Regions from separate parts of the Aestuariirhabdus haliotis genome, predicted to be linked through region 1. Evidence: predicted binding sites of a transcription regulator. Region 1 holds the regulator's gene; each other region holds the start of a gene.
The links. The regulator FNR, encoded in region 1, switches genes on or off when oxygen is low (the NO sensors DNR and NnrR bind a similar motif). The targets are predictions, from matches to a motif close to TTGATNTANATCAA.
Positions count from the first base shown of each region.

Region 2: petA (ubiquinol-cytochrome c reductase iron-sulfur subunit) is a predicted target of FNR. The motif match lies at 4,048-4,061, and genes of this name have one in related genera.
Region 3: ccoM (cytochrome c oxidase subunit CcoM) is a predicted target of FNR. The motif match lies at 1,683-1,696, and genes of this name have one in related genera.
Region 4: MIB40_RS13280 (bacteriohemerythrin) is a predicted target of FNR. The motif match lies at 2,055-2,068, and genes of this name have one in related genera.

Region 1 is NZ_JAKSDZ010000010.1:20,621-28,298, forward strand. Features, by position in the region: gene ttcA (tRNA 2-thiocytidine(32) synthetase TtcA) at 1-301, opposite strand, end outside; gene MIB40_RS08745 (DNA-3-methyladenine glycosylase I) at 411-1,085, shown strand; gene MIB40_RS08750 (TraR/DksA family transcriptional regulator) at 1,206-1,532, shown strand; gene MIB40_RS08755 (hypothetical protein) at 1,663-2,163, shown strand; gene MIB40_RS08760 (glycerate kinase) at 2,174-3,337, opposite strand; gene MIB40_RS08765 (hypothetical protein) at 3,432-3,908, opposite strand; gene MIB40_RS08770 (adenine phosphoribosyltransferase) at 4,398-4,931, opposite strand; gene fnr (fumarate/nitrate reduction transcriptional regulator Fnr) at 4,951-5,712, opposite strand; gene hemN (oxygen-independent coproporphyrinogen III oxidase) at 5,863-7,251, opposite strand; gene MIB40_RS08785 (sulfite exporter TauE/SafE family protein) at 7,363-7,678, opposite strand, start outside.
Region 2 is NZ_JAKSDZ010000013.1:48,173-55,850, reverse strand. Features, by position in the region: gene MIB40_RS10060 (metallophosphoesterase family protein) at 1-300, opposite strand, end outside; gene MIB40_RS10055 (sodium:proline symporter) at 297-1,685, opposite strand; gene MIB40_RS10050 (NADP(H)-dependent aldo-keto reductase) at 1,793-2,833, opposite strand; gene rplM (50S ribosomal protein L13) at 3,077-3,505, shown strand; gene rpsI (30S ribosomal protein S9) at 3,520-3,912, shown strand; gene petA (ubiquinol-cytochrome c reductase iron-sulfur subunit) at 4,215-4,808, shown strand; gene MIB40_RS10030 (cytochrome b) at 4,808-6,019, shown strand; gene MIB40_RS10025 (cytochrome c1) at 6,019-6,768, shown strand; gene MIB40_RS10020 (glutathione S-transferase N-terminal domain-containing protein) at 6,853-7,482, shown strand; gene MIB40_RS10015 (ClpXP protease specificity-enhancing factor) at 7,584-7,678, shown strand, end outside.
Region 3 is NZ_JAKSDZ010000047.1:9,113-16,790, forward strand. Features, by position in the region: gene rapA (RNA polymerase-associated protein RapA) at 1-363, opposite strand, end outside; gene MIB40_RS16800 (YebG family protein) at 525-785, opposite strand; gene MIB40_RS16805 (alpha-ketoglutarate-dependent dioxygenase AlkB family protein) at 928-1,605, shown strand; gene ccoM (cytochrome c oxidase subunit CcoM) at 1,758-1,868, shown strand; gene MIB40_RS16810 (SDR family oxidoreductase) at 2,217-3,020, shown strand; gene MIB40_RS16815 (BolA family protein) at 3,106-3,408, shown strand; gene MIB40_RS16820 (DsbA family protein) at 3,414-4,031, shown strand; gene MIB40_RS16825 (YbaN family protein) at 3,961-4,428, opposite strand; gene MIB40_RS16830 (acyl-CoA thioesterase) at 4,499-4,951, shown strand; gene MIB40_RS16835 (hypothetical protein) at 4,965-5,420, shown strand; gene MIB40_RS16840 (potassium channel family protein) at 5,479-6,138, shown strand; gene MIB40_RS16845 (O-methyltransferase) at 6,144-6,782, opposite strand; gene MIB40_RS16850 (TIGR04211 family SH3 domain-containing protein) at 6,874-7,560, opposite strand; gene MIB40_RS16855 (YciI family protein) at 7,660-7,678, opposite strand, start outside.
Region 4 is NZ_JAKSDZ010000024.1:18,057-25,734, forward strand. Features, by position in the region: gene MIB40_RS13270 (asparaginase) at 1-940, shown strand, start outside; gene MIB40_RS13275 (hypothetical protein) at 1,068-1,415, shown strand; gene MIB40_RS13280 (bacteriohemerythrin) at 1,498-1,953, opposite strand; gene MIB40_RS13285 (DUF4870 family protein) at 2,219-2,608, shown strand; gene MIB40_RS13290 (TIGR02647 family protein) at 2,629-2,868, shown strand; gene msrB (peptide-methionine (R)-S-oxide reductase MsrB) at 2,952-4,154, opposite strand; gene MIB40_RS13300 (response regulator transcription factor) at 4,389-5,102, shown strand; gene MIB40_RS13305 (sensor histidine kinase) at 5,096-6,586, shown strand; gene MIB40_RS13310 (MaoC family dehydratase) at 6,601-7,518, shown strand; gene MIB40_RS13315 (LysE family translocator) at 7,552-7,678, shown strand, end outside.

The DNA of each region.
Region 1 (7,678 bases):
GGGCATCCAGGTAGTTGGGCAGTACTTCGGCGGGGAAGCCGGGCTGTTTTTGGTCGAGGTTAACGGCAATAATGTCAAAATTTACTGGAGCGTACTTTTGCAGGTTACGCAGTATATCAAGCATGACAAAACTGTCTTTCCCGCCGGAAAGACAGCACATCACCCGGTCACCATCGGCGATCATATCAAAATCGGCAATGGCGCGTCCTACATGGCGGCGCAAGCGTTTATAGAGTTTATTCTGGTTAACGCTTTTAGTAGCCGAGGTGTTATCTGGAGTGTTGGGTGACATGCTGGACATATTGCTCGTATACCTGAAGACCGGGTGGCGGTCGAAGAAAAAGGGCGCCATTATAGCGGATGCCTGACGCGCAGGTAAGCTCAAAAAATGTTCTATTGTGGAGGTGGGTGTGGAGTCGTTTGAACGAATCAGGGAACGAGCGATTGGCTTATGGGGAGAGCAGGCCTTGCAGGCGAGATTGCCGGTGCTGGCCACGACCAGCGAGCTGATCGATCATACGGATAACTATTATTTATCGGCTATCGTGCGCCGCGTATTCCGTGCGGGGCTTAAACATTCCCTGGTAGATAGCAAATGGCCCGCTTTTGAAGAGGCCCTGTGGGGATTTAAGCCGCAGAGCCTGGCGTTACTAAGTGAAGAGCAGATTGATGCTCTGATGCAAAACAGGGCGTTGATTCGCCACCGAGGAAAGTTAAGGACGATTCCCCTCAACGCTCAGATGGTGCTGGATATTACCGCCGAACACGGCAGTGTAGGGCGGTTTCTGTCAGATTGGCCGTCCAGTGACATCATCGGTTTGTGGCGTTACCTGACCAAGCGAGGCGCTCATTTGGGAGGGCGTTCTGCGTCTGCTTTTTTGCGTATGGTGGGAAAGGATACCTTTATGCTGTCTAACGACGTAGTAGCCGCACTCAAGGCTCAGGGCGTAGTGGAAAAAATGCCGACGGCTCAACGAGATCTGTTACTGGTGCAAGAGGTATTCAATGGCTGGCAGGAGCAATCCGGGGCGCCATTGAGTGAAATCAGTATGACCTTGGCCTGTAGTATCTCGTCGCCGCACTAGTTCGAAGCCCCCCTTGACCTGTATCAAACGCAGCGGGCCCAGAGGCCACTACACTAGTAGCTAGTAGTCTATAGTTTTACCTTTGCTAGTCCCTTTTATTAACCGCTATCAGGAGTGCTCATGAAGTACGCACAGGTGCGCGAAGACCTGCTGAAGAAGCAGGAAGAATTGGAAGATCGTCTTGGCCGTATTGGCAAGCATTTAACCAAACCGGGTAATCAGGATTGGTCTGAGCAGGCGCAGGAACGAGAGAATGATGAGGTTCTTGAAGCCATAGGGCAGGAGGCTGAGTATGAGTTGCGCAGTATCAAGCTGGCGCTGCGTCGTATGGATGAAGATGAGTATGAAGTCTGCGATAGTTGCGGCGAAACCATCCCTGAGGCTCGTCTGGAGGCTATGCCCTATACCCGCCACTGTATTAGTTGCGCGGAGAAACAGCAGGGTTAGCCTTTCCTTTATCTGTTAGAGTATCAAGTCTTGGCGGATTTTAAGCCCTGTCATGGTGACGCTTTCCAAGCGCCGCCATTGGCGGGAACTCAATGGTTGAGGCTTGCTGCATCGCAGGAGGAAGTTGACTATGCAATGGAAAGTGTTTGTTTTGCTTGTTCTGACCCTTGGGTTATCGGGGCAGGTTGCTGCGGCTGACAGCTATCAGATGGAATTTATCCTCCATTACGATGGCAAGCAGGAGCAATACCAGTATCGCAACCGCTTTGATCACCCCTATTCGTCTTTTAGCGGTAAAGAGCTCAGCTATGTGAAAAACGTCGAGACCAGCGTGACCTCTGGAACGGTGGTGACCAACCTGACCTCGGGCAAGGTGGATGACGGATTCCGCGTCAGTTTTACATTAAAAAATCCGGCCTTTAACCTGCGCCAGCTCGCCGAGTTGGAGTACCAGTTTTCTCGCACCCTTTTGATCTCCCTGAAAGAGCAATCCGGAGGTGTTCAGGTACCTGAAACCCGGGTTATGCAAGGCAAGGGGCTGATCAATATCAAGGCGGGCGAGAGCACATTGATACATGAGGATGCGGGCGCTGGCTTTCGGGTCGAAGCGCGTTTTATTCCCCAGGAATAATTTTCCCAGCTCAGCTCAGCACCTGGCTAGCCTGGGCGGTTTTCCATAAGCGCATCAGTTGTTCGATACAGCGTTTTAGGAGCGCCGGAGCCTGTTCCATCGCATTTTCCAGTGTTAAAGCACTATCAACGATACTGTGGATGCTGGAAATGCCTTCGGCGTGTGTTAATTCGGCACCTTGTCCAATTTTTCCCACCACAGCAATGACCGGAATCTTTCGGGGGGCGGCCAGACGGGCGATACCCACAGGCAGCTTGCCTTCCAGTGTCTGGTGGTTGATTTCCCCCTCACCGGTGATGATAAGGTCGTACGCCTCAGAATCGAGTCTGGCTTCCAGTTGCAGGCTGTTAGCAATGATTTGAAAGCCTGGCTGTAAGCTCACACCCTGGATAAGTTCCAGACCCGCTCCGAGCCCTCCAGCGGCCCCGTATCCGGATTGCTGGAAACGTTCGGTGTTGATGTTGTAATCACGACAGGCGATGCGAGCAAAACGTTCAAGCGCTCTCTCCAGATTGTCCATATCCTGAGGTTTGGCACCTTTTTGCGGAGCATAAATGGCGGTAGCGCCGTTAGGGCCAAGCAAAGGGTTGGCAACGTCACAGGCAATGTCGATGGTGACTCCGGATAAGCGTGGATCGAGTCCGCTAAGGTCGATATGTTCCAGTTCCAGAAGGCCTTGGGCACCGGCCGAAACAGGATTGCCCTCGGCATTGGTCAGGCGCGCGCCCAAGGCCGAGAGTGTTCCCGCTCCGGCATCGTGGGTTGCGCTACCGCCTATGCCCAGAATGATATGCTGACAGCCTTGATCCAGCGCATCGCTAATGATTTCACCGGTACCGAAAGTGGTGCAGTGCATAGGATTCCGTTGAGAGGGTGCAACCAGAGGTAATCCGGATGCACTGGCCATCTCGATAATGGCCGTGTTGCCATCGCCCAGGATGCCGTAATGAGCCTTAACGGGAGCACCCGTTGGGCCGCACACTTGCCGTTGGAGCAGGCGACCGCCGGTGTTGGCTATCAGGGCTTCGACGGTGCCTTCACCCCCGTCCGCCAGAGGGCATTGATGAACTTCAGCATCGGGATACTGACTGAGAATGGCTTGTTCGGCAATTGCACAGAATTGTGCGGCGCTGAGCGAACCCTTAAAAGAGTCAGGGGCAAGCAGAACTTTCATAGATAGGGGCCTTGCTAATGATGACCCCTATGTTGTATCAGGATCTGGGCACTAAGGCCATGTTGCCCGGTTGTTCGGGGCTGGCGCCAACTGTCTATGCCGCCTGCATATGGGGGCAGCGTGTGAGAAACAGGTTACCGTCGGGATTGGTCGGGTGGTAGTAGTGCCACCAGATGTTGGCCAATGTATTGGTGTCTCTGGCGTCGACACCATCAAGGTTAGCGCCGCAGCGAAGATAGTTGAACCAGGCGATAGCCGTGGCGTAAGCCAGGTTATAAATCAGCTCCTGATGTGGATTGCACAGGAACTGACGCTGGCTGGCCATCCCCCTGACCAGGCTGGCCTGATCAGGAAAATGGACCAGATAATCATCCCAGACGCGTTGATGAACCTCGGCCGATATTCGATATAGCCCAAGTCCGCCATGGTCGTCACAGAGTTGGTCGCCCAGTTCACTCTCGGCGGCAGCTGTCCCTACCAGTAATTGCAGCGCTGCAGGGCTGAAATTGCCGCATAGCTCAAGAGTAGGCCGGACAACTTGTTCCCCCAGTTGATCAGCATTGATTCCCATCGATTCCCCCCAACATCCAGTTATCGAACATCATAGGTTATTCAGCATGAAGTTAGCTGTTGAATCTAATTTTAGACTTAACAGATAAAGCTAACAGGCTGTTTTATAGGATTTTTATGGGTTTTTGGGAATGATTGGCTATGTCCATAACTAACACTTAGTCGATTTGCTTATTTAAGGCACCTCTGATTAATTCAGATAGATCTCTGCGGATCCTAAAAATGGTTTTTATCAAGGCGAAGCCCGCCGTTCATGTCGAGACCTGGACAAGGGTTTCAACACCGAGAAAATCATTTTTAGAACCGCCCTACGGGGCTTTCAGGCGACCCCAGACTCTTTGTTACGCCTTATTTGAAAGGTCTAGACCTTACTGCCAAGACGTGCCGCGATTCCGGATTCGCCTGAAAGCCAGAGTTCATCTGAATTAATCAGAGTTGCCTTAAGTGTTCAAGAACCCAATATATAGCGCAATCTTGTGGGGCTGATAGCCTAAAAGGCGCATAGGGTATAGGTTGGAATACCGAGATCCTGAAGCTTTTGACTGCCACCAAGATCGGGCAAGTCAATGATAGCGGCAGCTTCATAAATAGTGGCATCAAGCTGCTTGACCAGCGATGCTGCGGCGCAAAGGGTACCGCCGGTAGCTATCAGGTCGTCCAGTAGCAATACTTTGGCAGCGGCAGGGATGGCGTCTTTGTGAACCTCCAGCACCGCTTGACCGTATTCGATATCGTACGCTTCTTCCAGAGTTTCAGCTGGAAGTTTGCCTTGCTTGCGAAAGAGCACCAGGGGTTTGTTGAGCTCGTAGGACAGAACCGAACCGAGCAAAAAGCCACGGGCATCAAGAGCGGCAATATGAGTGATGTCGGTCTCTACATAACGCTGTATAAAGCTGTCGGCAACCATTCTTTGCGCTTTGGGAGATAGGTACAGCGGAGTGATATCGCGAAAGGTAACCCCGGGTTGTGGCCAGTCTGGAATGGGGCGCACGAGGGATTTGATAAAGTACTCGTCAAAAATCATCCGGGATCCTTAAGCGGAATTACAACGATTGAGCGGAATCTTTTGGATTGTCGATCACGCGGCCGCCGGCCAGTGCACACAAGCGTTCGGAATCAATGATGTTGATATCCTTGCCGTTGGCTTCGATCAGGCCATTACGCTGAAAACGGGTGAAAACCCGGCTGACGGTTTCAACGGCAAGCCCCAGATAGTTGCCCATTTCATTGCGAGACATCGACAGGCGAAAGGCGTGGGAAGAGTAGCCGCGGCGTCGGAATCGTGCAGACAGGTTAACCAGGAAGGTTGCGATACGCTCATCGGCGTTCTTCTTGCTGAGCAATAGCATCATCTGTTGGTCGTCGCGAATGCGGCGGCTCATCAGCAGCATTAACTGCTTTTGTAACTTGGGCAGTTTGTCGGAAAGCTCATTGAGGCGTTCAAACGGAATCTCGCAGATCATAGTGGTTTCCATGGCCTGGGAAGAAACCGGGTAGGTGTCGCCATCCATACCGCTTAGACCGAGGATTTCACTGGGTAGCTGAAACCCCGTGATTTGCTCTTCGCCTTCGTTGGTTGAGGTATAGGTTTTCAAAGCCCCGGAACGCACGGCGTAGATTGAGGTGAAGGGATCTCCTTCAAGAAACAGGTGTTCACCCTTTTTTAGTGGGCGGCCCCGCTTGATGATGTCGTCCAGTTGATCAATTTCATCCATCGCCAGGGCAATCGGCAGGCAGAGGGAACTCAGACTACATTCCTTGCAGGCGACATGGTTGACGTGCTTCACGGTGAGTTTAGAGCTCATAGGCGGGGACAAGACCCTTTAATATGTCAGATTATATTCCGACATATTGTAGGGGAAATTACTCACAAAACAAACAGAGCACGCAATGCACTTTTGTGGACAGTGCTCTGGGAGGATTTACTCATAGAACGTTATGCTTGCAAGCCAGGGCTAGATAACCTTCGAAAAGCGTCCCTTGTTGCTTTCCTGGCCCAGATAATGGTCAAACTGCATGCAAATATTGCGAATCAGCAGGCGGCCTCGACCAGTGACCTCGATACCCTGTTCATCGAGGGTGATCAAACCGTCTTCGGCCATGGGTTTTAATTGATCCAGCTCTGCAGCGAAGTAATTCTTGAAGTTGATATCCCAGCGTTGCTCAACCGCAGCAAAATCCAGCTCAAAATGGCAAATGAGTTGGGAAATAACCGCCTGACGAATAAAGTCATCCTTGTTCATGACCAGACCGCGTTTGATGGCAAACTGATGGTTCTCGATGCGGTTCATGTACATCTTGATGTCGGCATGGTTTTGGCTGTAAGCCCCGTTCACCTGACTGATAGATGATACGCCCATGCCGACCAGATCGCAGTGAGCATGGGTAGTGTAGCCCTGGAAGTTACGGTGCAGGGCTCCGGACTCCTGGGCGATTGCCAGCTCATCGTCCGGACGCGCGAAATGATCCATACCAATATAGACATAACCGGCGTCCAGCAAGCGTTCGGTGGTGCTTTGCATGATCGCCAGTTTTTCCGCAGAAGAGGGTAAATCCTCCGCATTGATGCGGCGCTGGGGCATAAACCGCTCTGGCAGGTGGGCGTAATTGAACACCGATAGACGATCCGGGGCGATCTCGATGACCCGCTCTAGAGTCGTCATAAAGCTCGCTTCGCTTTGAAAGGGCAAACCGTAGATTAAATCGATATTGATCGACTGAAACTGAAGCGTGCGTGCGGCGTCAATGATGGCCATGGTGTCGGCTTCGGATTGTTCGCGATTGACTGCCTTTTGCACTTTGGGATCCAGGTCCTGCACGCCCAGGCTGCAGCGATTGAAACCCATTTCACGCAGTGCATTCATGGTCGCCCAATCCGCTTCGCGAGGGTCAATCTCGATGGAAAAGTCACCCTCGGTTTCGTCTACCAGGTTGAAGTGTTGGCGCGTTTTCTTCATTAACGCCTGCATCTGCTCGATGCTGAGGAAGGTGGGGGTGCCGCCGCCCCAATGGAGTTGTTCGACGCGTTGTTCGGTACTGAAAAGTTCGGCCTGCATTTCGATTTCTCGATGCAGTAACTCTAGGTAGGGAAGCGCCTTGCTACGATCTTTGGTGATAACTTTGTTGCAGCCACAGTAGTAGCAAACATGGGTACAAAAAGGCAGGTGGAAGTAGAGTGACAGAGGGGTGTTCTTGGTGACACTTTCGCGCGCAGCCTGGCGATATTCATCAATACTGAAAAGTTCGTGAAACTGCACCGCGGTTGGATAAGAGGTGTAACGAGGCCCGGCACCTTCGTAGCGCTTGATCAGTTCGATATCCCAAACCAGCTTGTTACTGCTCATTGAATGCTCACTTCCATTTGTTGATGTTGGGGCGCATGAAGAGGAGGCTCAACACACAGCCAATCAGACCCACAGTTTAGTCGTAGCGGGTATGGAATGTGTTGATTCCCATCAAGCGCGGACCGACAATTGATGAAACAGCTGCATTAACCACTGCTGATGGGGGCCGGGTAGCGTCCAGAGACCGAACAGGATAACCAATACACCCGCCAGGCTACGGGTGGTCGGGTTTTGCATAAAGGCGGTCAACCGAGAGGATACCAGACTGGCAGTAACCAGCAGCGGTAAGGTACCCAGACCAAAAGCCAGCATCAGCAGGGCCGAATTGAGCGCGCTGCCCTGGGTTGCCGTCCAGATCAGGGTGCTGTATACCAGGCCACAGGGTAGCCAGCCCCAGAGCGTGCCCAGCAACAGGGCTGAAGAGGGC
Region 2 (7,678 bases), on a different contig from region 1:
TACCGACAGAGCAGCGCAGGCCGAGCCCTCCTCGAAACCGCAGCCACAATCTGCGGCCTGTTCAACCAGAGACTCTTCGCAGTTTCCCATAATCGAGGTGCAACCCCAGCTACGAATCTCCGCAAGAGTTTCGTTCGGGCGGGCGCAATAGGCAATCAGGTCTCCGGTGCAGATGCAGTTTTCGGGCGGCAGGGACAAGCCTTCGGCAGCGCGGCGTATCGCCCTGGTTGCCTCCAGATTGCTATAGGGGCCGCCAAACACCAGTAGTGGCCCTGGCCCCGGAAGTGGGTGAGTGCTCACGCGGGAGCACTCTCACTGGTCAGCCGATCTTTGTTTGCTGTCATCAGGCCAAGGGCGAACAGGACGCAGCCAGCGACCAGAACAGTCACGCAAATAATGAGGAGCTTGGTGTATTTGTGCGCTTCTCCCATCAGCTGACTGTGACCCGAGGACTCGGTAAAGTAGAGGGCCGCACCGCCCACCGCAACTACGAAACTGCCCAGATAGCTCCACAGGGGAATATCCCGGCGCCCGCCAAGCAGTGAGAAAAAGATCACCGGCAATAGGTACATGGAGGCGGTTCCACTCACCGCAACGGCACTGAACAGATCCTTGTTGCCCACAAATACCAGTAACACACCCAGCAGCATAAAGAGCAGCATGACTCCGCGACCGTTCATGACTTGCCGGGGCAGCAGTTTCATATCGATAACAACCAGTTTGGACGAGCTGGAAAGCGTACTGTCCAGCGTCGACATGGCGGAGATTACCAGTGCAGCATTAAACAGCAGCATGGGGACATCACCTAGCAATCGTTGAAGCACCGCCGTCATGGCTTCTCCGCTGGTGGCCTGGGCTCCGGCAACAATACCCAGAGAGCCAAAGGCGATCATGCACAGAATGCTGATCCAGGCCGCATGCAGAAAGCTTTTTCGGGTAGTCTCTCGATCTGCGAGCAGGCCCCGGTCCATCATCACCGGATCGTGCATCGGGTAGCTCCAGACCTGCAGCAGGGCGACCAGCATTAAAACAGGGCCCGGATCGGAGATAACAAATTCTTTGAACATCAGGTTGTCGAGGGTCATGACCCCGCTACCGGTGGCCAGAATCAGCAGCAGCGCCAGGGTGGCCAGAAAAATCAGCATCTGGAACAGGTCCGTGCGCAGGCTGGCATGAAGCCCTCCCAGCATGGAGTAGAGTAATGTGACCACGGCAAAGCCGATGATGGCTGCTACATAGAGATTCGAGCCAGCAGCTCCAAACAGAATGCCAATCACCAGCAGGTTGGCAAAGACTTCACTGATCAGGCGAATGCCGATAACCAGGTTATAGCATCGGCTTCCCCAAATACCGAAGCGATCTTCCAGGAATGCCTGGATGCTGTTGAACCCGTGACGAAAGCGCAGCTGGTCAATGATGATGCCGCCGGTAATAAAGGAAAGGTAATAACAGGCGTAGGCGAGCGTACCCCAAAGCCCGTAGTAGTAGCCGAGGATGGCAGCATTTAACAGGGAGCGAGCGAAAATCCAGGTGGTGACCTGGGAGAAAACCAGTGTCCAGAGGCCGGGGGCAGAGCCTGCTTCAGACTGCCCGTGAAAAAATGTATTGGGATTACTGGTTCGGTGAGACAGTAGGATCGATGCCAGGGCGATTATTCCGGCAATCAGCGGTAATGCAAAACTCACATGAGTCCCCTTAATTTTATAAAGTGTAGTGTTGGCCTATCCATGGACGGCAAGGTTCCATCCATCAGACCTTGCCGTGAGCTGGAATCTTTCGTTGTTGGTTATTGTCAGGGAGCCGGGTTGGGTTGTTGCCGGTGCAATTGCTCGATGGCCTTGAGGGTGTCGTCGTCAAGCCTGAGGTTGATGCTGTTGAGGTTTGATTGCAGTTGCTCGAGGTTGGTGGCACCAATGATATTGCTGTCAACGAAGGGGCGGCTGGTTACGTAAGCCAGAGCCATTTGCGCAGGGTCCAAGCCTTTTTCCTGGGCCAGAGATACGTAAGCCTCGGTTGCCGAAACGGCTTGTTCATTATTGTAGCGGCTGAAACGGGAAAACAAAGTGATGCGTCCTTTGGCTGGGCGTGCGCCATGCAGGTATTTTCCGCTCAGGACGCCAAAAGCCAGCGGGGAGTAGGCCAGCAACCCCAGATTCTCTCGGTGAGCAAACTCTCCGAGACCCACTTCAAAGGTACGGTTCAGGAGATTGTAGGGGTTTTGGATGCTGACGGCTTTGGGCCAGTCATGGCGCTCGGCCTGGCGGAGATACTCCATGGCGCCCCAGGGAGTTTCGTTGGAGATACCAATATGGCGAACCTTGCCGGAAGAAACCAGCTCGTCAAGTGCTGATAGGGTTTCCTCAATACTGTAGCCGTCCTCTTCAGGCTTATGCTCATAGCCAAGTTGGCCAAAGAAATTGGTACTGCGTTCAGGCCAGTGAACTTGATAAAGGTCGATATAGTCGGTTTGCAGCCGTTTGAGACTGGCGTTACAGGCTTCGATAATGCTCTTTTTGTCGAGTCGTGCACCCGTGTGTCTCATATAACTCACCCATTCGCCGGGCCCGGAAACCTTGCTGGCGATCACCAGATCTTCTCGCTTGGGAAATCGTTTAAGCCATTCGCCCAGGATGGTTTCGGTGCGGGTATAGGTTTCGGCCTTGGGAGGCACAGGGTAGAGTTCGGCGGTATCGATAAAGTTGATCCCGTGTTCAATGGCCATATCCAGTTGCTGCCAACCCTCCTCGGCGCTATTCTGTTCGCCCCAGGTCATGGTGCCCAGGCAAAGGCGGCTGATTTTCAAGTCTGTAGCGCCGAGATAACCGTATTCCATTCGGAGTCCCCTCTTACTAGATGTCACGAAAGAGGTTATAAGAGCACGGTACCCTTGGAAAAAAAAGCAGATAGGGGCTTTTTTTCTGCGCTTGCCTGAGTATAATAGCGCTCCCGTTTCCTACACTATATGCCCTAAGACAGTGAATCCGTCGCCGGACGCCCTATAGGGGAGTCGGTTCGGGTTAGTCTTTCAATTGATGCTGGCCACCCACGGCTGGTCATTTAGGCAAGGTTTAAATCGATGAATACTTTTAGTGCAAAGCCAGAAACAGTTAAGCGTGACTGGTTCGTTGTAGATGCCTCTGGCAAGACGCTTGGTCGTCTTTCCACCGAAATCGCACGCCGCCTGCGCGGCAAGCATAAAGCCGAATACACTCCTCACGTCGATACCGGCGACTACATTGTTGTGGTTAATGCCGAGAAGATTCGTGTAACCGGTAATAAAGCACAAGACAAAATGTACTACCGTCACACCGGTTATCCGGGTGGTTTGCGTAGCATGAACTTCAATGAGCTGGTTGAGCGCGCCCCTGAGCGCATCATCGAGAAGGCCGTAAAGGGCATGTTGCCTAAAGGTCCGCTGGGTCGTGCTATGCACGCCAAGCTGAAGGTCTATGCGGGTGCTGAGCATCCTCATGCCGCTCAACAACCTCAGGCTCTGGATATCTAACGGGAAGCGTTGCTATGTCTACCACTCAATACTATGGAACTGGTCGTCGTAAAACTTCGACCGCTCGTGTGTTTATCAAGTCTGGCTCTGGCGCCATCTCTGTAAATGGCCGCCCTCTGGACGAGTACTTTGGTCGCGAAACTGCTCGCATGATCGTTCGTCAGCCACTTGAGCTGGTTGAACTGACCGAAAAGTTTGATATCAAGGTTACTGTCGCAGGCGGCGGTGGTTTTGGTCAGGCTGGTGCTATTCGTCACGGTATTACTCGTGCCCTGATGCAGTACGACGAAGAGCTTCGTCCGTCACTGCGTAAAGCCGGGTTTGTAACTCGTGATGCTCGTGAGGTTGAGCGTAAGAAGGTTGGTCTGCGTAAAGCACGTAAGCGTCCTCAGTTCTCCAAGCGTTAAGGGTTACCTGCCCTTGCGAGACCAAAAGTCTCGCAAAAGTGGTATCCAAAGCGCCCTTTTTATCGAAGGGCGCTTTTTTTTTGCAAAGGAGTGCGGAATCATTAAAGAAGAGGTGTTTGTGGAGATCTCTCTGCGTTGATTTGAATCAGCTCGAGCCGGGGGTACGCTTGCTTGAAGGCGCCGTTTTCTTTACCATTCGCAAGATTTATTTTGCGAATCCCACAGAATTATTAAAGGATTCACTCTGTTTGCCCGTGAGCCTGGGCAGGCAATAAACATGCTCTTATGGGGAGATAAGATTAATGAGTAACGACGGCGTAGATAAGGGTCGCCGCCGCCTGCTGATCGGAGCAACCTCTGCGGTTGGTGCGGTTGGTGCGGTTGGTGCTGCAGTCCCTTTTGTTGCCTCCTGGAATCCCAGTGCCAAAGCGAAAGCCGCTGGCGCGCCGGTGAGGGTCAAGATTGATAAGCTGGAGATGGGCCAGCAGGTTGTTGCTGCATGGCGGGGGAAGCCGGTATTTGTTCTGCGACGTGAGCAGGTCATGCTGGATAATCTGCCCAAGCAAGATGGTAACTTACGCGATCCCCAGTCGAACGAATCAGAGCAACCTGATTATGCCAAGAACGAACATCGTTCTCGCAACAGCGAATTGCTGGTTCTGGTTGGACTCTGTACTCATTTGGGGTGTTCTCCCAAATTGCACTCCGAAGTGAAGCCAATGGATTTTGAGGCGAATTGGCAGGGTGGTTATCATTGTCCTTGTCACGGTTCCAAGTTTGACTTGGCCGGCCGAGTTTATCAGGGGGTTCCTGCACCGACTAACTTAACGGTCCCTCCCTACTCCTATCTCGATGACAACACCATTATTATCGGCGTCGACGAGGAGAACGCGTAATGAAAGACTTTATGGCATGGGTAGATGCGCGCTTTCCTGCGACCAAAATGTGGGAAGAGCACCTTAGTAAGTATTACGCTCCTAAAAACTTTAATTTCTGGTACTTCTTTGGCTCGCTAGCCATTTTGGTACTGGTCAATCAGTTGCTGACAGGTATCTGGCTCACCATGAGCTACGTACCAAGCGCTGAAGAGGCTTTTGCTTCTGTCGAATACATCATGCGCGATGTTGAGTACGGGTGGATCTTGCGTTACCTGCACTCTACAGGTGCCTCCATGTTCTTCGTGGTGGTCTATATGCATATGTTCCGGGGCTTGATCTACGGCTCTTATCGCGCACCGCGTGAGCTGGTATGGATCTTCGGTATGGCGATCTATCTGGCGCTGATGGCCGAGGCCTTTATGGGTTATCTATTGCCTTGGGGTCAGATGTCCTACTGGGGTGCGCAGGTTATTATTTCTCTGTTTGGTGCCATTCCGGTTATTGGCCCTGACCTGCAGCAGTGGATCCGTGGTGACTTCCTGATCTCCGGTATTACACTGAACCGCTTTTTCGCCTTGCACGTAGTGGCGCTGCCGATTGTCCTGCTGGCGCTGGTCGTGATGCATATTATTGCTCTGCATGAAGTGGGTTCAAATAACCCGGACGGCATTGAAATCAAGAAGAACAAAGATGAGAACGGTATTCCGAAAGACGGTATTCCTTTCCACCCTTACTACACCGTAAAAGATATCGTCGGTGTGGTGGTGTTCCTGTTCGTTTTCTGTGCAATTGTGTTCTTCTTCCCTGAGATGGGCGGCTACTTTATTGAGCACGCTAACTTTGAACAGGCTGATAACTTGAAGACCCCGGCCCACATTGCCCCCGTTTGGTACTTCACGCCGTTCTACGCCATCTTGCGTGCTATCCCTGACAAGCTGTTGGGTGTGGTAGCGATGGGTGCTGCGATTGCTGTGTTGTTTGTCTTGCCTTGGCTGGACCGCAGTCCTGTGAAGTCTATTCGTTATAAAGGGGTGCTGAGCAAGATCGCTATCGTGGTTTTCGCTATCTCCTTTGTGTGGTTGGGTTGGTTGGGTATGGTGCCTGCAACAGCCGAGCGAACTGTTTACTCACAGATCGCTACAGCGTTGTACTTCGCATTCTTCTTGTTGATGCCTTTCTACACCAGAATGGAAAAGACTAAACCCGTACCAGAGAGGGTGACAGGCTAATGAAAAAGCAATTGATTGCATTACTGTTTGCTGTACTGCCTGTGGCTTCCTTTGCTGCAGGTGGGAGTGGCTATCCGCTGGAGCATTTTGAGCCTAATGTGGCTGACCAGGCGTCTCTGCAGGATGGTCTCAAGACCTATATGAACTACTGCATGGGTTGCCATGCCACCAAGTTTCAGCGTTATGAGCGTGTAGCGGATGATCTGGGTGTTCCCCATGACCTGTTCAATGAAAACATCATCTTCAACGGGGCTAAAATTGGTTCCTTGATGGAAAACTCAATGCGTGCTGAGGAATCCAAGCGCTGGTTTGGTGCTACACCGCCGGATCTTACGCTGGTGGCTCGTGTACGTGGCGCTGACTGGTTGTACACCTATCTGCGGACTTTCTATGTTGATCCCAAGCGTCCTTGGGGTGTCAACAACAAGGTTTTCCCTGATGTGGGTATGCCTCACGTTCTTGCTGAGCTGCAGGGCCTGCAGGTTGATAACTGCGCCGGTCAGGATGCGAGCGAGCGTGATACCCTGACGGGTGAGAAGTTGTGTGGCTTCGAGCTGGTCAAGACGGGTAGCATGAATCCTGCGGAGTATGATCAGGCGGTTTATAATCTGGTTAACTTCCTGGTGTACTCTGCCGAGCCCATGCAGCTCGAGCGCGAGCGCATCGGTTACTGGGTGCTGTTGTTCTTGTTGGTATTGCTGATTCCTGCGTATCTGCTCAAGAAAGAGTACTGGAAAGACGTACACTGATAGTATTGTGTCGTTGACGGGCGCGTAGCTGAGTTTTCAGCTACGCGCACTTTTGTGTTTTGACTCCACCTTTTGGGGGTAGAAATGGGCGTAGTCGCCAAGCGTTCTTCAATGATCTTTTATTCCGATGCTGCCGGTCACCTGAGCCATCGTGTACGTATTGTTCTCGCAGAAAAAGGGGTCGCTGTCGATGTTCAGGATATCGAACCCGAAAATATGCCTGAAGAGGTCGCCGACCTTAATCCCTACAATTCGCTACCCACGCTGGTAGATCGTGACCTTGTGCTATACGAACCGAATGTGATGATGGAGTACCTCGATGAGCGTTTTCCCCATCCTCCTTTGCTGCCAGTGTATCCGGTGGCAAGAGCTCAGAGTCGCCTGTTGATCCACCGTATCGATAAGGACTGGAGCGAATTGGTTGCAACGATTCTGGATCCGAAGTCTCGTGAAGCGGCACTGACAAAAGCTCGTAAAGAGCTGCGTGATAGCCTGGTTGGGATTGCGCCTCTGTTTGAAGAGAAGCCTTTCTTTATGAGTGACGAGTTTACTCTGGTAGATTGTTGCGTCGCTCCTATCCTCTGGCGTCTGGCTGATCTCGGTATCGAGTTGCCCAAGCAGGCCAAGGCCCTGCAGGATTACGCAGAGCGCTTGTTTGATCGCGAATCCTTCAAAGAAAGCCTGTCAGAAGTTGAGCGTGAGATGCGGCTCTGATTTCGGTTGTTGAGTTAAGTTAGAATAAAGGGGAGTTGAACTCCCCTTTTTCTTTGTTGGATACTGGTAGAAACGGATTTTCCGAAGCCTTGGAGCAAGATATGTCGATGAGTCCGAGTCGCCCTTATATGGTCAGGGCGCTCTATGAGTGGATAGTGGACAACGAGTGCACGCCCTATTTATTGGTCAATGCGAT
Region 3 (7,678 bases), on a different contig from region 1:
CTGGTCGACTTGGCCAGCCAGCAAACGTTCTCGGGGTTTATTGAACTGAATAAAGTTGTCGAGGCAGGATTCGGGCAGTTCGCGCGTCTGGCCCTCATCATCCAGTCCGGTATAGGTTACCAGACCGTCCTTGTGAATGACTTCGGCAATCTGCAAGAACCAGCCTTCATGACTTTTGATCTTGTCGCCTTCCGAGAACTCGATGCGATGAAGCGGGTGATTGTGTCGTGCGTAGGTGCGTGTTTCCCCGCAAGAAGGATACAACACTGTGATCAGTCGGTGATCCAGGGTGAGTATGGTGCCCAGCCCAAGGTCATTTTCCGCCTCGCTGATCCACCTTTGCCCGGGAACGAAATCGATCATTTGGCCAACACCCTCCGTAAAAAAAGGCGCTATGGTAATGGAAAGAAAAGGAATAACAAGGGAAATTGTAGCTAAAACTGGAAGGGAGAGGGGGGCAGCACCACCCCTGGGGGAAGGGGGGATCGGAGTGGTGCTGCAAAAGGGTACTAATGGTGCTGTTTTTACTCGGCTTCAGGCTCTTTGCCGATTTCCAGAATCAGCTCGGGGCGCCCCTTTAGGGCCTTGGCAAGAGTCTCTTTGTTGCGGGCGATCAACAGGCCAATTTCCTCGGCCAGGGACTCGTCGATCTGATCAAACTGAGTTTCCAGCAACGAAGTCAGATTCGCGGCCAGTTCCAGCATTTTGTCGTGTTCTTCTGCGGATTTTTTATCGGCGAACATACTTCCGTCCCTATCACATTGCCACATTGGGATAACTGCCATCGTATACCTCGTTTAGCCGTCACAGTTGGGTTATCATTTTTGAGTACTGTATAAAAATACAGTTACCCTGTCCAGTGTTAATATTGAATGCTGAGGTTATCTGCAAAATGATGGTATGTGCTTGGGTTTAATGGAGATGGTTATGAGTGACCAAAAAGAGATACTGGATCTGTTGCAAGACCATAATCCAGCTAGCATGGATGACCCGAAGGGCTTGCAACCCAATCTCCACATGACCCGAATTCCTCTACAAAATGGTGAGCTACACTGGTATCCGTCATTTTTTGAGGGTGACACTGCTGATCGGTTGATGCAGAAATTCAGCAACGGCACTGACTGGAAGCACGATGAGCTGATCATGGGCGGACGGCGAGTGCCTATCCCTCGTTTGCAGGCCTGGTACGGGGAGCAAGGCTATCGTTACTCCGGCTTATGGCTGGAGCCACAACCCTGGTTGTCGGTGCACCTTGAATTGCTGGATGTACTGCAAGCGGTTTTAAAAGAGCGATTTAATTCCGTTTTGATGAATCTCTATCGTGACGGCAACGACAGCGTTGGCTGGCACGCCGATGATGAGCCGGAATTAGGCCGTAACCCCTGCATTGCTTCACTGAGTTTGGGAGCAACGCGCCGTTTTCACCTGCGTCATACCAAGGATAGCCAGCAAAGGCTGTCGTTGGACCTGAGCCATGGTTCCCTGTTAGTGATGTCGGGTGAGACGCAACACCACTGGCGCCACCAGATTGCAAAAACTCGCCGTGATGTGGGGCCTCGAATCAATCTGACGTTTCGCTATGTTTATCCGGGCAAGCATCTGTAGGGAAGAAAGCGCACCTACCACTGCCCAGCAGGCTTTTGCGGGTGGCCTATACTGAACTTGGGCTCAATGCGTGGAAATTGATCAGCGTCAAAACTGTGGCCCAAATCAGGTGATAGCCTGTTCACTAACAGAGATTACAGGGAGTGACACTTATGTTTTTAGATGAGGTAGTGCTTGCCGGTCTGTTGACCGTGGGTCTGATGCTCAGTTTTTTTGTTGGGCTATATTATTTCCTGCGCAAGGATATGGACAAGCACCCGTAAAACCGTCACTGGTCTGACCGAATAAGGCGGAATTGGAAATCCTATGGGTTGTCAGGTTCTCATAGGGTTTCTGGTTCCGCCTTACTTTTTTTTGAGCAATCATTTCGCAATTACTCAATTTGCTGAATGATGACTCTTCATTCAGGCGCAGAGATATCTCCCTTTCTCTGCCACTCGTTGTCCCCGCTCTTCTTTCCCGCATCATTTACCTAAGGCACCTCTGATTTATTCCGCTTGAGCAGTAGCTGCATCTTGTTGCCATCCTATTCATCAAATCAATAGTTGTTGTTTTGATCGCGTGCGTGGCAAACCATATCCATCATATTCAGTCACTATGTGGAATGTTTTATGAGCAAGCGAGTAATGATTACGGGTGCAGGCAGCGGACTAGGCCGAGAGTTGGCTGAGTGTTATGCCCGCAAGGGATATCGGTTGGCATTGACCGATGTTAACGATCAGGGCTGCCAGCAAACGGCAGAGAATGTTGAAAGCCTGGGCGGTACCGCCGCTGTTTTTCACTGCGATGTCCGTCGTATCGATCAACTTCAAGATGTCGCCAGGGTTATTGATGAGCAGTGGGGCGGACTGGATCTGTTGATTAACAACGCAGGTGTCGCCGGTGGCGGCGCGTTTTCGGATCTGGACGATGAAGACTGGGAATGGATGTTGGCCATCAATCTCAAGGGTGTGATTAACGGTTGTCGTATTTTCCTGCCGATGTTGCAACGCAGTGAGGGTCAAATCTGTAATATCGCTTCCATGGCTGGACTGCTCAGTGCTCCGGGTATGAGTCATTATAATGTTGCCAAAGCCGGTGTGGTGGCCTTGTCTGAGAGTATCCAAGCGGAGTTGGCCTCACAGAATGTGGGTGTGAGTGTGGTTTGCCCCTCTTTCTTTCAAACCAACTTGCTCGACTCATACCGCGGCAGTTCAGACGCACTGAAAGATAACGTAGCCAAACTGTTGGCTGGTTCGGCGATCACAGCAACAGAGGTCGCTCAGCGTATCGTGGAAGGTGTTGATGGTGGGCAGTTTATGATACTGCCCCACGATGAAGGCGCCTTGGCCTGGGAGCTGAAGCGCAAGGATCCCGAAGCCCACCGCCAGATGATGGAGCAGTTGTCGGTGAAGATGGTCGAGAAGGGGATGTAACCTTTCACGACTAATGGGGGTGAAGCGGGTAGCCGATATCGTTTATTATTCGGTTACCTGACCTCGACAAAGTGATTACCTCCTTATGAGCATGCTTGAACAAATTCGTCATCAATTGCAATCATCCCTCGAACCCAGTCATTTGGAAGTTGTTAACGAAAGCTATAAACATCGAGTAGAACCTGGGTCAGAAAGTCATTTCAAGGCGGTAGTTGTCACCGACGCCTTTGAAGGGTTGCGTACCATCAAGCGCCACCAGCAAATCTATGCCCTGTTGCAGCAGGAAATGACCCTTATCCACGCGTTGGCATTGCACACCTATACCCCCTCAGAATGGGCTCAACGGGAAGCGGCACCGCAAACACCTAACTGTATGGGTGGAGAATAATGTCTATGCAGTTCAGTTATTTTTTTGATCCCATGTGCTCCTGGTGCTGGGGCTTTGCCCCGATATTTCGCCAGTTTCATGAACAATACGCTGACCAATACCCGGTTCGTATGGTGGTGGGTGGTTTGCGCAGTGAGAGCGAGCCGATGAGTGCTGAGCAGCGCAACTATATTCGAGGTCACTGGCAGCGAGTGAATGAAGCCAGTGGACAACCTTTTGACTTTGAGAACGGCCTGCCATCGGGGTTTGTCTATGATACCGAACCCGCTTGCCGTGCGGCGGTAGTAATGCGCAGTCTCGCCCCGGGCCAATTACTGGCTTTTGTGGAGTCGATTCAGAAGGCGTTTTATCAGCAGGCGCGGGATATCTCTGATTCAGCGGTGCTGGGGGAGTTGGCCCGGGCGGCAGGTGTCGATGAGCAAACATTCCTGGGCTTACTAGACAGCGATGCGCTGCGCGCGGAAACGCGAAAGGATTTTGAGCTGTCCGCGAGCCTTGGCGTGCAAGGGTTTCCTACCCTGGCGTTACAGCTAGACCAGCAATGGGTGGCCATCAGTCAGGGGTTTCTTCCCTGGGATGCGCTTTGTGCGCGGGTTGATGCTGCTCTGGCCCAAGCGCAGTAGGTTCAGCACGGGTTTTCATGCGCAGAAGATAAATGCTGACGCCACTGGCAGTCACCAGCAGCATCAGACGCAAGGGCCAGCTATTCAGAAAACTGACACTGAGTAGGATTGTTCCCCATAACAGACAGAGTGTATAGAAGCGGGCTTTGGCCGGAATTCCCTCTCCATCGAGGTAATAGCTGATGTAGTTACCCAGTTTGGGGTGCTCCAGCAGCCATAGATAAAAACGTTCAGAGCTACGTAAAAAGCAGGCCGCAGCCAGCAATAGAAATGGCGTGGTTGGCAGCACAGGTAGGAAAATGCCAGCAACGCCCAACACGACTGCCAGCCAGCCGCAGACAAAAAGCGTCGCGCGCAGCAGCGGGTTTTTTACAATTGATTGGGAAGCTGGACTCATGGCTCGGTACTATAACCAAATAGGTCCGTTGAATACATGATTGGAGGCTTACAATGACAGGAGATAACTGGTGAATAGTGAAGTAACACAGTACCCGATTGTAATTGAACAGCAGGTGGTATGGGGGGATATGGATGCTTTTCAGCACGTCAACAACAGCGTCTATTTTCGTTACTTTGAAGATGCGCGAATGGCATACTTCGAGCGCGCACAGGTGATGCAGTGGATGAAGGAACACAGCAAGGGCCCTATCCTGGGCTCCACGCAATGCCGTTTTCGCGCACCCCTGACCTATCCTGACCGCATCACGATTGGGGCGCGTATCGAGTCTATGGGGCAGGATCGTTTTGTTATGAAGTACCGGGTGTGGAGTGAAAAGCTCGATTGTCTGGCGGCAGAAGGTGAGGGTGTGATTGTCTATTTTGATTACGAGGTCGGTGCAAAATGCACGATTCCTGATTCGATTCGAGCGATGATTGTCGACGTTGAGCAAAGCGTTGGCCACAGTATTGACCAGGAATAAGGAGCCGCGGCTAATGGATATTCGAACTTGCTATTTAGTAGCCTCCAGTGACGATGCGGATGAGATCATGGCTAATCCGCGTCAGCCGGAGCGCTGGCCTGGCTTTGCCTGCCTGAATCTGGATCTGGAGAAGCTGGTTGACCTGTTGGCGTTGTGTGAAAAGCTGTCACTCGACGAAGCGTTGATCAGTTCCTTTGAGGTGGTCAATAATGCCGGTGAGTACGGCCCCTGGTTAATTCGTTTGCCGACCAGACTGTGTACCATTCTTCGTCACCTTGAAGAGGCTGACCAGCAATCGACCGCAGAACAATGGGCTCAAACCGAAGCGTTCGCACATTCAACCTGGGGCGCTGGCGACCTGCAAAAGGCTTTGCAGCATCTGGGTGCGTTGGCTCGACTGGCAAGCGAGGCTGAGCTCGAGCTGTTATTGCATCAGGGTGTTGAGGGGGAGGCGGTGGCTATCCAGTGATGGGCAGGGCTATACTTTTATCACTTCTGCAATGGCTCAGGGAAGAGAGGCGTTATCTATGTCGCTAAGGGAAGTATTTCCACGTTTTGGCTTCGGTTATATGCTGTTTGGCATGGTGTTGATTATGGTGGTGTCAGCGACGGATCACGAAACCGTTAGTCCAATGCTGGTGCGCCTGTCTGTCAGTCTCCTGTTGATCGCTTCTGTCTATCTATTGAGTCATAACCGTGCCATGTTTTTACGGGTCGGTATCGTACTGGGCCTGCCGACCCTGCTCTCGACCTGGCTGGTAATGGTGCGTCCCTCTTCGCTTTTTCTCTTTATTGATTACCTGACCAGTGCGATTTTTTTCCTGTACGTGGTGTATGCGGTGATTCGAATCATTTTCTCCTCGACAGAGATCACCCGGGATACCCTGATGGGATCGGTGTGTATTTATCTGCTGTTGGGGTTTGTCTGGGCATTTGTGTTTGGGGCGTTGGAAACGATCGCCCCTCAATCGTTTAAGGGGCTGGATGCCGCTGAAATTGGCTCCATGGTGTATTTCAGCTTTGTCACCCTGTCCACTCTGGGCTATGGCGATATCACCCCGATAACCCGCCCCGCTGAATTGTTAGCCGTTTTAGAGGCCATTATTGGGCAGTTTTACCTGGCGATTTTGGTGGCCAGGCTAATGGGGATGTACAAGCCCAAATCGAAGGTGTTTAAAAAGCTGTAGTCAGCTTATCGTTTGCGAACCACGTTTAAGCCATCGCGGACACTCAGAAAGCAGTTTTCCAACAGATCGCTATCGTGAATAAATTGATTCATCTCGTCGATGGCGCGATCTTTCTCATCCTGGGGATCCAATACCTGCCCTTGCCACAGGGCATTATCAATAATGATCAGGCCGCCGCTGTTGACCAGAGGAAGGGTGGCCTTCAGGTAGTTGAAGTAATTACGCTTGTCGGCGTCGATAAACACCAGATCAAAAGAGGGCTGCAGGCTTTCGATGGTATCGAGCGCTTTGCCGAAACGTACTTCAATCTTCTTGCCGTGAGGGCTGCGATCAAAAAAGGATTGGGCAAACTTGATCGCCCTGGGGTTGCTTTCACAGCAGATAATTCTGCCGCCGTCTGGCAAGGCTTCGGCCATTGATAGGGCTGAATACCCGGTAAACATACCGATCTCAAGAATGTTGCGAGCACCACTAATGCGGGTCAGCATATTGAGGGTGCGCCCTACCAGTTTGCCTGATAGCTTGATTGGGTAAGCCATCTCCTGGTTGGTGGCATCAATCAGCTCTTGCAACAGAGCGGGGTCGTCGCTGGTCATGGCGCTGCAATAGCGTTCGATGTCCGGGTGTACTAGATGATCTGGCATATAAGGGATCCGCTGCACCTGTTGTTAAGTAGCAGGTGCTGCACAGAAAGAAAGATAAGCTCGGCGTAATAAAAAAAGTGCTAGTTGGCTATTATGCCCAACCGGAGCTGCGATTTCTTCGGCCTCGCATCAGAGGCGCAATCAAACCGATCAGGATACCGCCAACAATGGTTAATGCCCCGTAGAGATACCACTGCTTGTCGGAGTCGTCGTTAAGTTGGGAGTTCTCGAGTTCCAGCGCGTCGATTCGATTTTTCAGGATAACGTTGCGCTCTACCAGTTCTTTATTTCGCCCCACCAGATTAATAGCCTCGGAGGAGATGCGCTTGATCTCCTTCAGCTCGGCATCCAGCTCTATATTTTTCTGGCTGCTTTGCTTGCTATCGCGGCTGAGTTTGGCACTGGTTTTCTCCAGTTCGCTGAGCCTCTGTTTTAGTCTGCTGTTTTCTTGTGTCAGCTTCTCTACACGCTGTTGCGCTCGGGCAAATTGCTCTCGTGCACCAGGTTCCGTTAACAGGTATTGGGTGCGGATAAAGCCCTCAACGCCATCGGTTGTACGCACCATGCTGAACTCTTCATCCTCTTCCTTGAGAAATTCAACCCGAGTGCCACTTTTCAGGCCTTTATGAATGATCTTGTTGGCGTTGCTGGGGCCGCTGCGCAGGGGGACATACAGGATGTCGGAGATATAACGCGCCTCGGCGTTGACGACAGGGGCGTAGCTGGCAGCGAGCGCCACAGCACTGAGGATAACGGCGTGGAGAGGTAAGCGGCTCATAGTCTCTAGCAATCTATAGATGAGAAAGGTTGATCCTATCGCAGGGAGTTAATGGCCACTAACGAACAGATCACAAAATCCTTTTACACGGGTCCGGTTCTAGGGTAATACTTTCTTG
Region 4 (7,678 bases), on a different contig from region 1:
TCGTGCGGTGGTAATGGATGCTCAGGGGCAGGTGCGCTGGAGTTGTGGTGACATCGAAGAGTTAACCTATCCGCGTTCGGCTCTTAAGGCGTTTCAGGCCTTGCCCATGGTGGCCAGCGGTGCTGCCGATCGATACGGTTTCAGCGATCAACAATTGGCCTTGGCATGCGCCTCCCATAACGGAGAAGTCTCTCACCATGACTGCGCGGCGGCCATGCTGGAGCAGTTGACATTGGATGCCGAAGACCTGGAGTGCGGTTGGCATTGGCCGATGAGTGACGTCGCGACCCGGGAGCTGGTTGCCCAGGGTATTACTCCCGACGCCTTGCATAACAATTGCTCGGGCAAGCACTGTGGCATGCTGGCGCTGGCTAGCCATCAGGGTTGGCCTACCCGGGGTTATGTGGAACTGGATCACCCGGTCCAGCAATCGATTCGTAAGGCCATTGAAGTCTGCTGGGGAGTGGATCTGGAACGGGCCCCGGTTGCCCTCGATGGTTGCAGTGCGCCCATCTGGGCGGTTCCGCTGCGAGCCCTGGCGCAGGGTTTTGCTCGCTTGGCTGCCCCCGCCTCCTTGCCTGATCAATATCAGGCCGCCGCGACCCGATTGCTCAACGCCTGCCTGCAACACCCTTGGTACGTCGCGGGCAGTGATCGTTTCTGCAGTCGGTTGATGACCGAGCTGGGTGATCAGGTGTTTGTAAAATTGGGCGCAGAGGGTGTCTATGTGGCGGCTATCCCGAGCAGAGCCTTAGGGGTGGCGGTGAAGGTGGATTCCGGTGATATCAAAGCCGTCGAAGTGGCGATTGCCAATGTGCTGGCCAGGTTGGGACTGCCCGTGAGCGGAGCCTTCACCCGCCCGGATATTCGTAACCGCAAACAACGATTGACCGGACATTACCAGGCGGCCACAGCGTTGAGCAGCCCTCTGGCGCTCTGAAGCGAGTGGGGGGTGAACATCGCAGGCCTCCAGATCGCTGATCTTGTGAAACCGGTGGCGGACACTGGGAACTCCAGTGCCATAGGAGTATGCTAGCGGGTTGATGATATTTTAGGCAGTGTCCACCGTGAAACACCCACCGAGTAAACAAGAGATGCGTCAGCAACTGCAGCGAGAGATGGACGCCTTTCTCTCCGGTGGCGGCCAGGTGGATGAGATTCCCCGCGGGCAATCGGCGATTGCTCCCGGTGAGATACCCCCCGGGATGAGTCGCAGCATTCCGTCCAGTGGTCCGAAAAGCAAGCGTGAATCCTTGCTGCATGTGACCCAGGCGATTGACGAACGGCGGCGCCTGAAAGCCGAGAACAAGCGCCGTGCAACACCCCTGAAAACTAATCGCAGTCCGCGCAAAGTGCCGGTTTACGACGACTTCGGTGAAGTGATTCGCTGGGAGTGGCGGGCTCCCAAAGAATAAGGCCGAAAACTTTGATCGTAGCAGGCCTCATGACCTCCTGTGCCAAGGGGGCATGGCGCCCGCTGATCCGATCAGAGGTGCCTTAGCCAAAGAAACGGTGCAATGAACGGGATAACCAGCCCTCGTGTTCGTGCCTCATTTTGCGCTGGTAAGCTTGCACGGTCTGAACGTAATCACCGTCTTCGCTCTGGATATGATTGATCAACCATTTGCGCAGGGTGATCAGCAACTCTTCGGCCACGTCCTGGCCCTCTTCGTGACGTTTGGCAAAGCGATCTACCCGGCTAATGAAGAGTTCGTGCACTTTTTTGTGCGGGGCGCAAAATGAGTAGCCAGCCTGCTCCATCAGGGCTTCCTCGAAGGCAAAATGGGAGATTGTGTAGTCCACCACCTCGTTGATCACATCGCCGACTTTCGACCGACTGTGTTTTTCGTGGGCGTCCTGCAGTTGGTTGATGTAATAAACGATCCGCTTGTGTTGCTCGTCGATGACCTCAATGCCTGTGTCCAGTTCGCTGAGCCACTGTAATTTTTCCATCGTATTGTCCTTTTTCCGGGGTCAGCCCATCGACCATGGGACGACCTGTTCCTACTGAGTTCTCTGGCGGCTCACTATAGGTAGGCTGAAGAGTCGTTGTTTTGATATATGTTAATTTTTCTGGAAGTAAGATGAGAAAAAAATCATATGAAGTCGGAAAGCTTTTGGTTGCAGATGGGCTCACAGGACACTGATTTGGAGCAGTTACAATTCTCTATTGGCACTGCTACAGTGATTGTTTTAGAAACCGTGCCGGGGGCACGCTATGAGCGATCAACGCCAACCTGATTTTCCCAAAGATGCCCGGTTTGTTATGGACCCGGTTTCTCCCGATGAGAGTAAGCGCCTGACGATTATCTATGCGCTTTATGCGGCTTCGTTCTTTGTCGGCATCACCTTTTTTGCTGCTTTATTGCTCAATGTGCTGTGGAAGCCCGAGTTTCGCAGCGAGTTGTCCCGCATTCATGCGCGATGGCAGCTGCGCAGCGGCCTGTTTGCCTTGCTGTGGGGGGTGATAGGCGGCATCAGCCTGTTATTTCTGGTGGGTTGGCTGATTATTGGGCTGGCAGGTATCTGGTTGATTTATCGCCTGGTGCGGGGTTGGTTGGCGTTATCTGATCAGCAGCCCCCCAAACCCGGGTTTGGTCTATCTTAATAGGATCCAAGGAGTAGAGAATGCCATTATCAACAAGTTTGTATGAAGAGATTCGACTGTTATTGCAATTCAGCCCGGACAGTGCGCAGGAGGGTATCAAGGTGCATCATGAGGCGGCCCAGGAATTGGTGGATGCCGCCCAGAGATTATTTGACAAGGGTTTGATCGACAGACACGACGGTGGCTATTTGACGGACCGTGGGCTAGAGGCGGTACAGCACGCACGGTCGTTGATCGGCCTGTTGTCGAAGGAAAGCTGAGTCCTGTTGCCAGTTGGAAAACGGGCCGCAATCTAGCGGCCCGTTTTGGTTTTCTGATAAGAACTCCCATTTGGTGTCATGCCTTATTGGAACAGAGAGGCATATTGTGAGTAACCCTCTTCTTCGAGTTTGTCTTTGGGGATAAATCGCAGTGATGCGGAGTTGATGCAATAACGTAGACCGGTTGGCGCTGGACCGTCGTCAAAGACATGGCCCAGGTGAGAGTCGGCGTATTTGCTACGCAGTTCGGTACGAGGCATAAAGAGTTTGTAGTCGGTTTTTTCGACAATCAGCTCTTCATGAATCGGCTTGGTAAAGCTGGGCCAGCCGGTTTTGGAATCGTATTTGTCGGTCGAGGAAAACAGAGGCTCACCGCTGACGATATCGACATAGATACCCGGCTGTTTGTTATCCCAATATTCGTTGCGATAAGGCGGTTCTGTACCCTCTTCCTGAGTCACTTTGTACTGCATGGGTGACAGGGACTGTTGTAATGATTCCTTACCTGGGCGTACGAATGTTTTAAAGTCCTCAATGCCGAGCTCTTTTTTCATGGCGGTCATTTTTTTATCAGACATCGCGTCGGTAGTCATCGAGCTCGAGGTCTCCATGTTCGACGTTTTCATCACAGTGCCAGGCGTGTATTTGATCTCCTCGCCCCAGACCTTCTCCAGATACTGGTCACGACCCGAGTTGTAGCGATAGTACTTATAACGGATCGGGTTATTGCTGTAATAGTTCTGATGGTAATCTTCGGCGGGCCAGAATTTCGATGTTGGCTGGAGCATATCGGGCAAAATCGGTTGTTCAAAACGTCCCGACGCGTTCATCTGTGCGATCGATTGTTCTGCGGCGACTCGCTGTTGTTCATTATGGTAAAAAATAAAAGGACGATACTGATAACCGCGGTCGACAAACTGGCCCTTGCCATCGGTGGGATTAATCTCCCGCCAGAATATTTGCAGCAGGTCTTCGTAGCTGATGAGGTTCGGGTCGTAATGCACCTCGATCGCTTCCACATGGCCTGTTTTACCGCTGGAGACCTGTTTGTAGGTCGGGTTTTCGGACTGACCGCCGATGTAACCTGAGATCGCCTCGTTAACACCAGGGTATTTTTCAAAGGTGGATTCGGTACACCAGAAGCACCCGCCAGCGAAGGTAGCAACATTGGCAGAAGCGGACATGGGGGAAGCCGTTTTCATATCACTCTTGTCGGATTGAGTACTGTAAACGGTGCCGGCGATCAAGAGTAAAGCCGCGGCGGCCAGGCTCATCAGGGTTTTCATAACGCTCTCCAGTTTGCAGGCTGAATCAACCTGTTGTGTTCAGTGTGCCCAAGCCATCTTCGTGTGAAAAGTGTCGAGGCGGCGGTTTTATTGAATCATGACATCTCGTGACAATTTCGTGATAACTTCAGGCACAAGGCCCAGCATACTGGCAGGTACGATGAGTCATAAGCATTGGTTCACTGGCTGCAAGCATTCCTGCCAGTCAGGCACTCGAAGAGCGAAGAGGCGTTGATGAGCAAACGAATTCTGGTGATCGAGGACGATCCCGATATCAACAAGCTGGTGGCGATGAGTCTGGCGGATGCCAATCACAACGTCGATTGCTGCAATGACGGGGCAGAGGGATTGCAGCGTGCGTTGCAGCATGACTATGCGTTGCTGGTTCTGGACCTGATGCTGCCAGGGCTTGATGGCCTCGAGGTATGCCGTCGCTTGCGCGCCGAGCAGCGCACCTTGCCCATCCTGATGCTGACGGCACGGGATTCGGAAGCCGACCGAGTGGTGGGGCTCGAGTTGGGAGCCGATGATTACCTGACCAAGCCTTTCTCGGTGCGCGAATTGCAGGCGCGTGTCAAAGCCCTGCTGAGGCGCGTTGAAATGCTCAGTCAGCGCTCCGAGCCAGAAGCGCTGGAGATTGTGATTGGCCAGCTGGTTATCGATCAACAGCGACGCCGGGTTACGGTGGGCGGACAGGAAGTGGAATTGACGGCGACCGAATTCGATCTGTTGCTCTATCTGGCTCGTCAGCCGGGTAAGGTTTTCAGCCGTACCGAACTACTGGATGCGGTCTGGGGCTATCAGCACAGTGGTTACGAGCACACGGTTAATTCTCACATCAATCGGCTGCGCAACAAGTTGGAGGCCGAACCCTCAGATCCCCGTTATGTGCTGACGGTTTGGGGCGTGGGTTACAAGCTTTGCGAAACCGCAGGTGCGCCATGCTGAAGCGCTTCTCGACCTTTTACAGCAAGTTGTCGTTGGCCTTGCTGGTCAGCTTCTTGCTGCTGGTCGTGCTTCTGATGGCGTTGGCCCAGCAACTCACCCGCACCTATCAGGACGAAGTAGAGCAGCGTTTGCACCGTGATCTGGCGCGCCATATCGTGCAGGATAACCCGCTAATTCGTGGCGGCGAAATCGACCAGCAAGCTCTCAAGCAAAGCTTTCATTCGATGATGATTCTGGGCCCCAGTTTCGAATTCTATTTATTGGGTTCGGCTGGTGAAGTTATCACTTACTCGGCGGATAAATCCCGAATCAAGAGGCAGTCGGTCAGCCTCGAGCCGATTAAGGCCTTTCTTGGGGCTAGCCGAATGTTGCCCATTATGGGGGATGATCCCCGCTCACTGACTCGACAGAAAGTCTTTTCGGTGGCTGAGATTCGTGATGGTGACCACTTGATGGGTTACCTCTATATCATTATTGGCGGTGAGGTTTACGATGACCTGACGGCGCTGCTGGAGCAGAGCCATATCGTCAAGCTGGGGGTCTGGGGGGCTTTGGCGGCACTGGCCTTTGGCTTATTGGTGAGCCTGTTTCTGTTTGCCCTGCTGACTCGCCCACTGCGCCGACTGTCCCGGGAAATGACCCAGTATCGCCAGCGAGGTTTTGATCAGGTTTTGCCCTCATCCGAGACATGGTCGGCGGATAGCCTGGATGAGATCGAACGCCTGGGCGCGACCTTTAACGAGCTGGTGTCTGTTCTGGAACAGCAGTATCTGAGGGTTAAGGGCAGTGACGAGCTACGCCGTGAACTGGTGTCTTATATATCCCATGACCTTCGCACGCCTTTGGCGGCGTTGCTGGGCTATCTGGAAACCTGGCAGATTCGCCATGGGGAGACGGAAGGGGCTGAACTGGTGCGGGTTGCGCTGGAGAATGCCCAGCGGGTCAGTGCGCTGGTGGAGCAACTGTTCGAGCTGGCTCATCTCGACAGTGCCGATAGCCGAGTGCATCCGGAGCCGGTTGCCATCGCCGAACTGGCACAGGACCTGTTGCAAAAACTGGCCCTTGCGGCCGAGCAGCAAGGCATCAGCTTATCGGTAGAGCCCAGAGACCCCTCCCTGCAATTGATGGCGGATATAGAAAAGCTGGAGCGAGTGCTGACTAACCTGCTTGACAATGCCATTCGCCACTGTGAGTCGGGCGACCGGGTTTGGGTGGAAATTGAACCGGTTGCCGGGGGGATGCGCGTTAGCGTCTGCGACAGTGGACGGGGCATAGCCGAAGAAGATTTGCCGCATATTTTCGACCCCCATTATCGAGGGGCCAGCGCCGTCACAGGCCGGCTGGGAAACAGCGGTTTGGGGTTGGCCATCAGTCGGCGAATATTGCAGTTGCATGGCAGCGATATCGATGTGGAGAGCGTGGCAGGACAGGGTAGCCGCTTCTACTTTGTGTTACCTTTGCCTGCTTATAAACAGCAGAAATAAGGAAACCACTGCCGGTGTTGTTAGCTTCTATGCCCTCTTTGGCTCCCCTGTTTGCCCGGGCGTTACTGGCGCGCGGCAAGAAGGGGGCGTTGCCTTCCTCGATGCCTGAAGGTCGGATCCGGGTCGAAGACGTTCGAATCGATTCGTCACATCTTCACAACTATCGCACTCTGGTTGGGGCCCCGGAATCAACCGTCGCGGCGGGCGGTGCGTCGCTGCCGATCTGTTATCCCCACCTGCTGAGCTTTCCCTTGCAGTTGAAACTCCTTGTCGCACCCGATTTTCCCTTGCCATTGCTGGGGTTGGTGCATCTGAGAAACCGTATTCGGTTGCTTGGCCAGCTTGATGTACATCAGCCACTGGCGATTGAATGTTGGCTAGGTGAGCAGCGAAGCACCGAGCGGGGGCTGGAGTTTGATCTATGGACCCAGGTCGAACAACAGGGACAACCATTGTGGCAAAGTTGCAGTGTGAATCTGTATCGTCAGGGATCTGCTGGAGAAACCTCTACCGGCAGCTCTACCAGAGCCTCACAGCGCCGGCCGGTCTCTCCCCTGGCGACCACAGAATGTTGGTCCTTAGCCGCTAACCTGGGCTGGTTATACGCTCGCAGTGCGGGTGATTTCAATCCGATTCACTTGCACCCCCTGAGCGCAAAGCTGTTTGGCTTCCCTCGCGCTATCATCCATGGCATGTGGAGTAAGGCGCGTTGTTTGAGCCGGTTGCAGCCCTTGTTGGATAGCCTGGGCACCAAGTTGGAAATAGAGTGCGATTTCAAAACTCCTGTGTTTCTGCCTGGCCAGGTACTGATGAGCTGGCAAGAGGAAGGCGAGGCAGGTATCGCATTTCTGTTGCAAGATGGCGAAGGCGTTAAGCCCCATCTGCAAGGCCGAGTGAGATCGCTTGCAGATCCGCTGATGGATGCTGTTTGATGATGCGAACTGCGGAAGCAATAGCAAGGTTGAGTGAAATCAGATGAGAATATTTATGATGAAACAGGAACGGGTGTTATGACGCTGGCGGCCTGGTTGGCATTGGTAGGCGTCTGCCTGCTGGGGGCTATGTCTCCCGGTCCCAGTCTGGCGGTGGTGT